Linked DNA regions of Ramlibacter pinisoli. Each later gene encodes a partner of the first gene's protein in a complex. Links are inferred from orthologs where the notes say so. Each region holds a gene or a part of one and is shown on either strand. Other genes may lie near its edges.

The links. Proteins that work in one complex are often made in the same cells at the same time.
Region 2: the proteins of ybiB (region 1) and cgtA are in contact, whole or in part, in a crystal structure (PDB 8BFT), measured with the Escherichia coli proteins. The link is inferred for Ramlibacter pinisoli from one-to-one orthologs.

What each region holds. Positions count from the first base shown.
Region 1 is NZ_WSEL01000003.1:594,714-599,854, reverse strand. What follows is about bases 1,285-4,259. They hold ybiB (DNA-binding protein YbiB), read right to left. Parts: upstream 3,238-4,259; coding sequence 2,332-3,237; downstream 1,285-2,331. Other genes in these bases: GON04_RS04030 (molybdopterin-dependent oxidoreductase), read right to left, coding at 3,273-4,259; cobA (uroporphyrinogen-III C-methyltransferase), read right to left, coding at 1,538-2,311; GON04_RS04045 (aminoacetone oxidase family FAD-binding enzyme), read right to left, coding at 1,285-1,508. Outside these bases: GON04_RS04050 (ATP-binding protein), read left to right, coding at 1-277; more of GON04_RS04045, read right to left, coding at 279-1,284; more of GON04_RS04030, read right to left, coding at 4,260-5,141.
Region 2 is NZ_WSEL01000009.1:1,822,843-1,827,899, reverse strand. What follows is about bases 1,103-3,993. They hold cgtA (Obg family GTPase CgtA), read left to right. Parts: upstream 1,103-1,955; coding sequence 1,956-3,032; downstream 3,033-3,993. Other genes in these bases: proB (glutamate 5-kinase), read left to right, coding at 3,032-3,993; rpmA (50S ribosomal protein L27), read left to right, coding at 1,631-1,891; rplU (50S ribosomal protein L21), read left to right, coding at 1,303-1,614. Outside these bases: GON04_RS23130 (polyprenyl synthetase family protein), read right to left, coding at 168-1,097; more of proB, read left to right, coding at 3,994-4,189; GON04_RS23105 (CNP1-like family protein), read right to left, coding at 4,201-4,716; GON04_RS23100 (RNA pyrophosphohydrolase), read right to left, coding at 4,706-5,057. UniProt on the Escherichia coli protein: An essential GTPase which binds GTP, GDP and possibly (p)ppGpp with moderate affinity, with high nucleotide exchange rates and a fairly low GTP hydrolysis rate.

The sequences.
Region 1 (5,141 bases):
CACCGCCGGTGACGCCCAGTCGGCGCTGGCGGCGCTGGCGGCGTTCCGGCCCCAGGTCGCGCTGCTGGACATCGGCCTGCCCGGCATCGACGGCTACGAGCTGGCCGGCATGGTGCGCCAGCGGCCCGAGGGCAGCGGCATCGGGCTGATCGCGCTCACCGGCTACGGCCAGGAGAGCGACCGCGCCCGCGCCCTGGAGGCGGGCTTCGACGACCACCTGGTCAAGCCGGTCCCGATGGACCGCCTCACGGAGCTCATCGCCCGCTACATGGGGTGATTCAGGCGGCGCGGGCCGCCGCCAGTGCCTGCCCGCAGGCCCAGCCGCTGGCCCAGGCCCACTGGAAGTTGTAGCCCCCCAGCCAGCCGGTGACGTCGACCACCTCGCCGATGAAGTACAGGCCGCTCTGGCGCGACTCCATGGTCTGCTGCGACAGCATGCGCGTGTCGATGCCGCCGGCGGTGACCTCGGCCTTGCGATAGCCCTCGGTCCCGGTGGGCAGCAGCTCCCAGCGCGCCAGGCCCTGCGCCAGCGCGCCCAGCGCCTTGTCGGCGGCCTCGTTCACCGGGCGCTGCCAGCCCGGGTCCTGCTGCGTCCAGGCGTCGGCCAGGCGCGCGGGGACGATGGCCGCCAGTTCGTTGGCCAGCAGCTTGCGCGAGCGCAGCTTGGCCTGCGCGAGCAGCTGCGCGACGTCGCTGCCGGGCGCCAGGTCGACGCGGATCGGCGTGCCGGGCGTCCAGTAGCTGGAGATCTGCAGCACCGCGGGACCCGACAGGCCGCGGTGGGTGAAGAGCAGGTCCTCGTCGAATGCCATCGCCGCCTTCTTCTCGCCGGTGGCGATGCGCACCGGCAAGGCCAGGCCGGCGAGTTGCGCGTACGGCTGCCAGGCCTCGCCGCCGAAGGTGAGCGGCACCAGCGCCGGACGCGGCTCTACCAGGTCGAGCCCGAACTGGCGCGCCAGCCGGTGGCCGAAATCGCTGGCGCCGATCTGCGGGATGGACAGGCCGCCGGTGGCCACCACCACGCGCGGGGTGTGGACGGTGCCGCGGTCGGTGTCCACCGCGTAGCGCTCGCCCTCGCGGCGCACGGCCTCGACCCGGCACGGCTGCCAGTGCTCGACCCCGCCGGCGCCGCACTCGGCCAGCAGCAGGCGGATGAAATCCTCCGAGCTGCGGTCGCCGAACAGCTGGCCCTTGTGCTTCTCGTGGAAGGCGATGCCGTGCCGCCGCACCAGGTCGATGAAATCGCCGGCCGTGTAGCGCGAGAGCGCCGAGCGGCAGAACTGCGGGTTGCCACCCAGGAAGTGCCGGTGCGGCGCGCGCGGGTCGAGCTCGCGGTTGGTGAAGTTGCAGCGGCCGCCGCCCGAGATGCGGATCTTCTCGCCGACCTTGGGGGCGTGGTCGACCAGCAGGACCTTGACGCCCAGCTGGCCGGCGACGCCGGCGCAGAACAGGCCGGCCGCGCCGGCGCCGATGACGATGGCGTCGTAGACGCTAGGAGAGTCGCTCACGCGGCGATTGTCGCCGCCGGGCGCGGGGCTCAGGCCGCGCGGACGTGGCTGGTGGTGTCGGCCACCGCGGCGATGCCGCGCAGGACGTCGCCCACCACGATGACCGACGGGCTGGCCAGGTCCTCGCGCTCGATGGTGGCGGCCAGCTCGCCCAGCGTGGTGACGGCGTGGCGCTGCCCGGGCAGCGTGGCGCGCTGGACGATGGCCGCCGGCGTGTTCGCGGGCAGGCCGGTGAGCAGCTGCTCCTGGATGCCGGATGCGCCGCTGACGCCCATGTAGATCACCAGCGTGAGGCGGGCCTGGTGCGCGGCCTGTGCCAGCGCACGCCAGTCCGGGGCGTCGCCGCCGCGCTGGGCGTGGCCGGTGACGAACACCACACCCTGGGCGTGGTCGCGGTGGGTGAGTGCCACGCCCAGCGCGGTGACGGCGGCCAGGCCCGAGGTGATGCCGTTGACCACCTCGACGTGGACACCGGCGGCGCGCAGGTGCTCCACCTCCTCGCCGCCGCGGCCGAAGATGAACGGGTCGCCGCCCTTCAGGCGCACCACGGTCTCGCCCTCGCGCGCGGCCATGACCATCAGGCGTTCGATGAAGGCCTGCGGCGTGCTCTTGCAGCCGCCGCGCTTGCCCACGTGGACGATGCGCGCGCCCGGCCGGGCCAGCGCGACGATCTCCGGGCCGACGAGGTCGTCGACGAGCACCACGGAGGCGGCCTGGATGGCCTTCATGGCCTTGAGCGTCAGCAGCTCCGGGTCGCCGGGACCGGCACCCACCAGCGTCACCTTGCCCTGTGTCGTCGTCATCGCCATGGTCGTGTCTCCTGTCAGGCCTGGGCTGCCAGTCGCAAGATATGTTCCACCTGCAGCTGCAGCGAGGCCGGCACCGGCTGGCGGCCGTCGAGCACGTCGCCGATGTACGCGGCGGTGGCAGCGGGATCGGTGCCCTGCGGCCACCCGGGCAGGTCGGTCAGCGTGCCGCGCCGGCCTTCCTCGAGCGGCACGCGCCGGCCGCGCACGAAGCCGTCCATCTGCGGCAGGCGGCGCGCGTCGGCCACCACCTCGCCCTCGGTGCCGCGCAGCAGCAGGGCGGTGGTGCCCATCAGCTCGTAGACCGCGGCCATCGACACGGCGTATTCCGGATGGGTGTAGCTGCCCACCACCACGGCGGGCCCGTCGCAAGGATTCATCAGCTTGACCAGGCTGTGCGACGAGTTGCGCAGGCCGACGACCCGGCGTACGTCGAGCAGTCGCTTCAGCCCGGGGTGCAGCAGGTGCGTGGGCAGGTACGCGGCTTCGCCGGGCGCGATGGGGCCCACGGTCTCGCGCGCCTGGATGCCCAGCGGCTCCAGCACGTCGGCGACGGCGATGCGGCTGGTCTCGGTCGCGGCGCCGTGGATCAGCACCGGCAGGCCCTGGCGGGCCAGCAGCAGCGCGAGCAGGGGCGTGAGCACCGGCAGCCGGCGCGCCCCGTTGTAGCTGGGCAGGACGACCACGGCGCGCCCGGCCGCCGGCACGCGGTGCAGGCGGGCGTGGGTGGCGTCCAGGAAGCCGGCCATCTCCTGCGGCGTCTCGCCCTTGATGCGCATGGCCAGGCAGAACGCGCCGACCTCGAGGTCGCTGACCGTGCCATCGAGCAGCTGGCCGAACAGGTCGGCCGCCTGGGCGCGGTCGAGCGGACGCGCGCCCTGCTTGCCGCGGCCGATTTCCTTGATGTACTGGCTGATGCCCACGCGGTCGATTGTCCCAGAGCCCTCATGACCTCCGGTTAGACCGATATGCCGGCCGGCGCCGCGGCCCGGACCATGCGGCGCAGCTCGGGCACGCAGGAACCGCAATTGGTGCCGCACCGCAGCTGGTCCTGCAGGCCGGCCAGGCGCTCGTCCTCGTCGCCATTGCACTGCTGCAGGGCCTGCCGGATCTGGTCCTCCCGCACGTTGAAGCAGGTGCAGACCTGGCGCGACGCGGCCTGCACCGCCACCGGCGCCTTGGCGCTGGGGGCCAGCAGCAGGCGGCCGTAGGCCTGCGCCGGCAGCTCGTCCTGCAGCAGGGTGCGGATCCAGGCTTCGGCCCGGGTGTCGCCGGCCAGCAGGATGCCGTCCAGCCGCGCCTCGGCGCCGTTGCGCACCAGCTGGGCCACGCGGCGCTGGCCGTGCTTGGGGTCGTTGTAGCGCAGGCCCTGCAGGCCATCGAGCCCGAGCGCCACCTCGATCCGGTCCAGCACGGTCGCGGGCGGTGCGTCGTGCGCGGCGGCCCGGAACAGCACGCCGCTGCGCTCGCGGCCGAACGGCACGCAGGAGGCGAAGGGGAACAGCGCCATCAGGCCCTTGAGTTCCTCGCGGGCCCGCAGCGCACCGTCCTCCGGCAGCCAGGCCATGGCCAGCAGCGACCAGGGCAGCTCGGCCTTCAGGATCTTCACCGCCGCGTGCTTGAGCTCGGGCTGCTTGGACTGCGGGCAGTAGGCCGAGGTGGTCAATGCGTTGATGCCGGCCAGCGGGGTGCCGGTGCTGGAGCAGCCGGACAAATATTCCTCGCCCCAGTGCATGGCGATGAACGCCTGGCTCAGGCCGAGGCCGGTGTCCGCCTGCGCCGGCACCACGATGGAACCGCGCTTGGAGGTGACGTACACCAGGTCGCCGTCGCGCAGCTGGCGGCGCGCCATGTCCTGCGGGTGCATCTGCACGACCGGCTCGGGCACATGGCCGAACAGGCGTCCCAGCGTGCCGGTGCGGCTCATGCCGTGCCACTGGTCGCGCAGCCGTCCGGTGGTCAGCGAGAACGGGTAGCGCGACTCGCGCGGCTCGGCCAGCGGCTTGTAGACGGTGTCGACGAAGCGGGCCTTGCCGTCGGCGGTGGCGAACCGGCCGTCCTCGTACAGGCGCGCCCGGCCGGCGGTGGCACCGTCGGCGAACGGCCACTGGCGCGGCGCCGCCTCCAGCAGGGCGTAGCTCAGCCCGGTGATGTCGAGGTCGCGGCCACGGGTCGACTCGCGGTGCTCGTTCCACACCGACTCCGGCGTCTCGTACGGGAACAGCGTGGCCGTACGGCCCATCCGCGCCTCCAGCCGGTGCGCGAAGTCGACGCCGATGCGCCAGTCGTGCCGCGCCGCGCCGGCGGCCGGCAGGGCGGGGCGCACGCGGCTGATGCGGCGTTCGCTGTTGGTCACCGTGCCGTCCTTCTCGCCCCAGGTGGTGGCGGGCAGCAGCAGGTCGGCGAAGGCGCAGGTCGAGGTGGTGGCGAAGGCCTCCTGCACCACGACGAACTCGGCGCGCTCCAGGGCGCGGCGCACCGTCGCCTGGTCGGGCATGGATTGCGCGGGATTGGTGCACGCGATCCACAGGGCCCGGATCTCGCCGTCGGCGGCGGCCTGGAACATCTCCACCGCCGTGCGGCCGGGCTTGTCGGGCACCGCCGGCACGCCCCACAGCGCCGCCACTTCGGCGCGGTGCTGCGGGTTGGCCAGGTCGCGGTGCGCCGACAGCAGGTTGGCCAGCCCGCCCACCTCGCGCCCGCCCATGGCGTTGGGCTGGCCGGTGAGGGAGAACGGGCCCGCGCCGGGCTTGCCGATCTGGCCCGTGGCCAGGTGCAGGTTGATCAGCGCGGCGTTCTTGGCGGTGCCGCTGCTGCTCTGGTTCAG
Region 2 (5,057 bases), on another replicon or contig:
GGTAAGCAGCGCGAAGGCCGGGTGTCCGGCGTGCGCAGGAAGTCACGTGAGAAGGAAACCTGGTCGGGGTGAGAGGATTCGAACCTCCGGCCTCTACGTCCCGAACGTAGCGCTCTACCAGGCTAAGCTACACCCCGATGTGCCGCAACGGCGGCGTCGTGACTGGGTCAGTTGCGACGCTGCAGCAGTTGAGCCGCCAATTGTACCAAACCTTCGGCGTGCTGATTCGCCGGCAGGCGTTGCGCGTGGTCGATGGCCCGCTGCGCCTCCGCCGCAGCCGCCGAGCGCGTGACATCCAGCGCGCCCGTTTCGCGCACGATGCGGATGATGGAATCGAGTTCGTCCACGGCCCCGTGCTCGATCGCGTGGCGGATCAAGTCGCGTTGCGACGCGGAGCCGCGCTGCATGGCGGCAATCAGCGGCAGCGTGGCCTTGCCTTCGCGCAGATCGTCGCCGAGGTTCTTGCCCATCTCCTGCGCATCGCCGTCGTAGTCCAGCACGTCGTCGATCACCTGGAACGCCGTGCCCAGCGCCTGGCCGTAGCTGGCGCAGGCTTCCTCGATCGCCGGCGAGGCGCCCGCGAGCACCGCGCCCAGGCGGGCGCTGGCCTCGAACAGCTTGGCCGTCTTGGAGCGGATCACGCGCAGGTAGCCCGCCTCGTCGAGCGAGGCGTCGTGCATGTTCATCAGCTGCAGCACCTCGCCCTCGGCGATGACGTTGGTGGCGTCGGCCAGGATGGCCATGATGCGCATGTCGTTCGCGTCCAGCATCATCTGGAAGGCGCGCGAGTAGAGGAAGTCGCCCACCAGCACGCTGGCCGGATTGCCGAAGTTCTCGTTGGCGGTGGCGCGGCCGCGCCGCAGGGTCGATTCGTCCACCACGTCGTCGTGCAGCAGGGTGGCCGTATGGATGAATTCCACGACGGCGGCCAGCGTGAAGCGGTGCGGGCCGTGGTATCCCAGGGCCGCGCTCACCAGCAGGAGCAGCGCGGGGCGCAGCCGCTTGCCGCCGGCGGAGATGATGTACTGGGAGACTTGCCCGACCAGCGGGACACTGGAGCCGAGGCGGTGGGCGATGACCGCGTCCACCTCGAGCATGTCATCGGCGATCAAGGAGAGCACCGAGGCGGTGCTGGCGGAGGAGGCTGTCAAGGCGGGTACGGCAGTTCAGCCGATTATAGGAAGAGCCCCTACCCGGCTGGGCGCCTGCCGGCCAAGCCTTGTTAGTGACCGCATACCATGCTATGATCTTGGGCTCTCTGGGAAATCCGTCCCAGGGAGCTTCTCATTTCAGAGGTCTCACATGTACGCGGTCATAAAAACCGGCGGCAAGCAGTATCGCGTTGCCTCCGGCGAGAAAATCAAAGTAGAACAGATTGCTGCGGACGTAGGCCAGGAAATCGTGATCGACCAGGTGCTCGCAGTCGGCAACGGCGGCGACCTAAAGGTCGGCACTCCCCTGGTGTCCGGTGCAACGGTCAAGGCCACGGTCGTGGCCCATGGCAAGCACGACAAGGTTCGCATCTTCAAGATGCGCCGTCGCAAGCACTACCAGAAGCGCCAGGGGCATCGCCAGCAGTTCACCGAACTGCAGATCGGCGCCATCGCGGCCTGAACCAGGAGCAGATGACATGGCACAGAAAAAAGGCGGCGGCTCGACGCGCAACGGGCGGGATTCCCAGCCCAAGATGCTGGGCGTGAAGGCGTTCGGCGGCGAACTCATCACGGCTGGCTCGATCATCGTGCGCCAGCGCGGCACCAAGTTCCACCCCGGCACCAACGTCGGCGTGGGCAAGGACCACACGCTGTTCGCGCTGGTGGACGGCCACGTGTCGTTCAAGGTCCAGGGTTCGCTCAACAAGCACACCGTGAACGTCACCCCCGCAGCGTGAGGTAACCTCGCGCCGCAGGTCCGAAGCCCCGACTTGCTCGGGGCTTCGTTCTTTTTGACACACCATGAAATTCGTCGACGAAGCCTTCATCGATGTCGCCGCGGGCGACGGGGGGAACGGCTGCGTCTCGTTCCGGCACGAGAAGTACAAGGAGTTCGGCGGCCCCAACGGCGGTGACGGCGGCCGCGGTGGCCACGTCTTCGCCGTGGCGGATCCGGCCCTGAACACGCTGGTCGACTTCCGCTTCTCGCGTCGCCACGAGGCCAAGCGCGGCGAGCACGGCATGGGGTCGGACATGTTCGGTGCGGCCGGCTCCGACATCACGCTGAAGATGCCGGTCGGCACCATCATCACGGACGCCGAGACCGGCGAGGTGCTGCACGAGCTGCTCACCCCCGGCGAGACCATCGTCCTGGCCAAGGGGGGCGATGGCGGTTTCGGCAACATGCGCTTCAAGAGTTCCATCAACCGCGCGCCCCGGCAAAAGACGCCCGGCTGGCCGGGCGAGAAGAAGAACCTGAAGCTCGAACTCAAGGTGCTGGCAGACGTCGGGCTGCTGGGCATGCCGAACGCCGGCAAGTCGACGCTCATCGCGGCCATCTCCAATGCCCGCCCCAAGATCGCCGACTACCCGTTCACGACCCTGCACCCCAATCTCGGGGTGGTGCGCGTCGGTCCGGAGCAGAGCTTTGTCGTCGCCGACGTGCCCGGCCTGATCGAGGGTGCGGCCGAAGGCGCCGGGCTGGGGCACCAGTTCCTGCGCCACCTGCAACGCACCCGGCTGTTGCTGCACCTCGTGGACATCGCGCCATTCGACGACGCTGATCCGGTCGCGCAGGCCAAGGCCATCGTCGCCGAGCTGAAGAAGTACGACAAGGCGCTGCACGACAAGCCGCGCTGGCTGGTGTTGAACAAGCTGGACATGGTGCCCGCCGACGAACGCGAGGCACGGGTCAAGGACTTCATCAAGCGCATGCGCTACAAGGGGCCGGTGTTCCAGATCTCGGCGCTCACGCGCGAAGGCTGCGAGGAACTGGTCAAGTCGGTCTTCCAGCACGTGCACGCGCAACACGCGCGGGAGCAGGAGCCCAAGGACGTCGATCCGCGCTTCGCCGATGCGGCCGGCCAGGGAGAGGGCTGATGGCAACGCCGAGCGGTGAGGGCCTCGGGCCCGAGCAGCGCGACCTGCTGCGCGGTGCGCGGCGCATCGTCGTCAAGGTCGGCTCCAGCCTCGTCACCAACGAGGGCAGGGGCCTCGACGAAGGCGCGATCGGCGAGTGGTGCCGCCAGCTGGCACTGCTTGCGCGCGACGGCCGCGAAGTCATCATGGTGTCCAGCGGTGCCATCGCCGAAGGCATGAAGCGCCTGGGCTGGACCACGCGGCCACACGAGCTCAACGAACTGCAGGCCGCCGCGGCGGTCGGGCAGATGGGCCTGGCGCAGATGTACGAAAGCAAGCTGCGCGAGAACGGGCTGCGCTCGGCGCAGGTGCTGCTCACGCACGCCGACCTCGCCGACCGCGAGCGCTACTTGAATGCCCGGTCGACGCTGCTCACGCTGCTCTCGCTCGCGGTGCTGCCGGTCATCAACGAGAACGACACCGTCGTCAACGACGAGATCAAGTTCGGTGACAACGACACGCTCGGTGCGCTGGTGGCCAACCTGGTCGAGGCCGACCTGCTGGTCATCCTCACCGACCAGCGCGGCCTGTACACGGCCGACCCGCGCAAGGACCCCGCCGCCACCTTCGTCCACGTGGGGCGCGCCGGCGACGACGCGCTGGAGGCGATGGCCGGCGGGGCCGGTTCCAGCCTCGGCAGGGGCGGGATGATCACCAAGATCCTGGCGGCGCGCCGGGCCGCGCGGTCGGGCGCCTCGACCGTCATCGCTTGGGGTCGCGAGCGCGATGCGCTGCTGCGCCTGTGCGGCGGCGAAGGCATCGGCACGCTGCTGGTGGCACCCACGCAGAAGAGCCAGGCGCGCAAGCGCTGGATGGCCGACCACCTGCAGCTGCGCGGCGCCGTGCTGGTCGACGAGGGCGCCGTGGCCAAGCTGGTGGGGGAGGGCAAGAGCCTGTTGCCGATCGGCATGACCGCCGTCGACGGCGAGTTCTCGCGCGGCGACGTCATCGCGGTGCGGGACGCCGCGGGCCGCGAAGTGGCGCGGGGGCTGGCCAACTACGCCAGTGCCGAGGCCCGGCTGCTATGCCGCAAGCCGTCGGCCGAGATCGAGCGCTTGCTCGGCTACATGGCCGAGCCCGAGATGATCCATCGCACCAATCTGGTGGTCACGCGCTAAGAGGCGCGGCCTCAGCGCGAGTCGTTCAGGTGGCGGCCCTTGCTGGCGCTGGCCAGGTCGCGCTGGATCTGGGCGGCCGACACGTTGGCCACCTTGCCGGTGCAGGCGCCGTTTCTGGCGATGACCAGGCTGTGGCGCACCGGCGGGTTGTTGAACACTGTCTGCCAGTCGCTGGCGGCGGCCGGCACCCAGCCACCGTCGCTGCTCCGGCGCGCATAGACCTTCACCTCGCCACTGCTGCAGCGCAGGCCCTCGTAGAACGCGTTCAGTGCGCTGCCCTCGCCGCGTGCCACCACGACGTAACGCACGATCCCGTCGGCACCGACGGCGATGCTGTCCGGATCGATGCCCCAGCGAAGCTGCGACGGCTCGACGTCGATCGGCACCAGCCCCTGCGTGCGCAGCGAGGCGGGTGGTGCCGGCGCCGTCAGTTCCTTCCAGTCGGGATCGACCGGGACCAGCTGGGCGTGCGCCAGCGAGGCGGACAGGGCCAACACCAGGGCCGGCCCGCGCAGCTCACGACGCACGATTGCCTTCCGTCTGCTTGAGCGCCACCTGCGGGTCGGGTTCGAAGGTCGCGCCCGGCGGCAGCTCGAACCCCGGACCCGGGCCCGCTTCGGCCGAGGGGTCATGCGGGCCGCTGTCGCGCGACCGCATGCCGCTGCGCAGGTAGCGGTTGCGGTGGTCGTGGCGGGGCACGAAGCGCGCGAGTTCGGTCAGGGCCATCTCGTACACGCCGCGCTTGAATTCGACCACCACGTCCAGCGGGACCCAGTAGTCGTTCCAGCGCCAGGCGTCGAACTCGGGATGGTTGGTGGCGCGCAGGTTGAGGTTCCAGTCCTGGCCGGTCAGTTGCAGCAGGTACCAG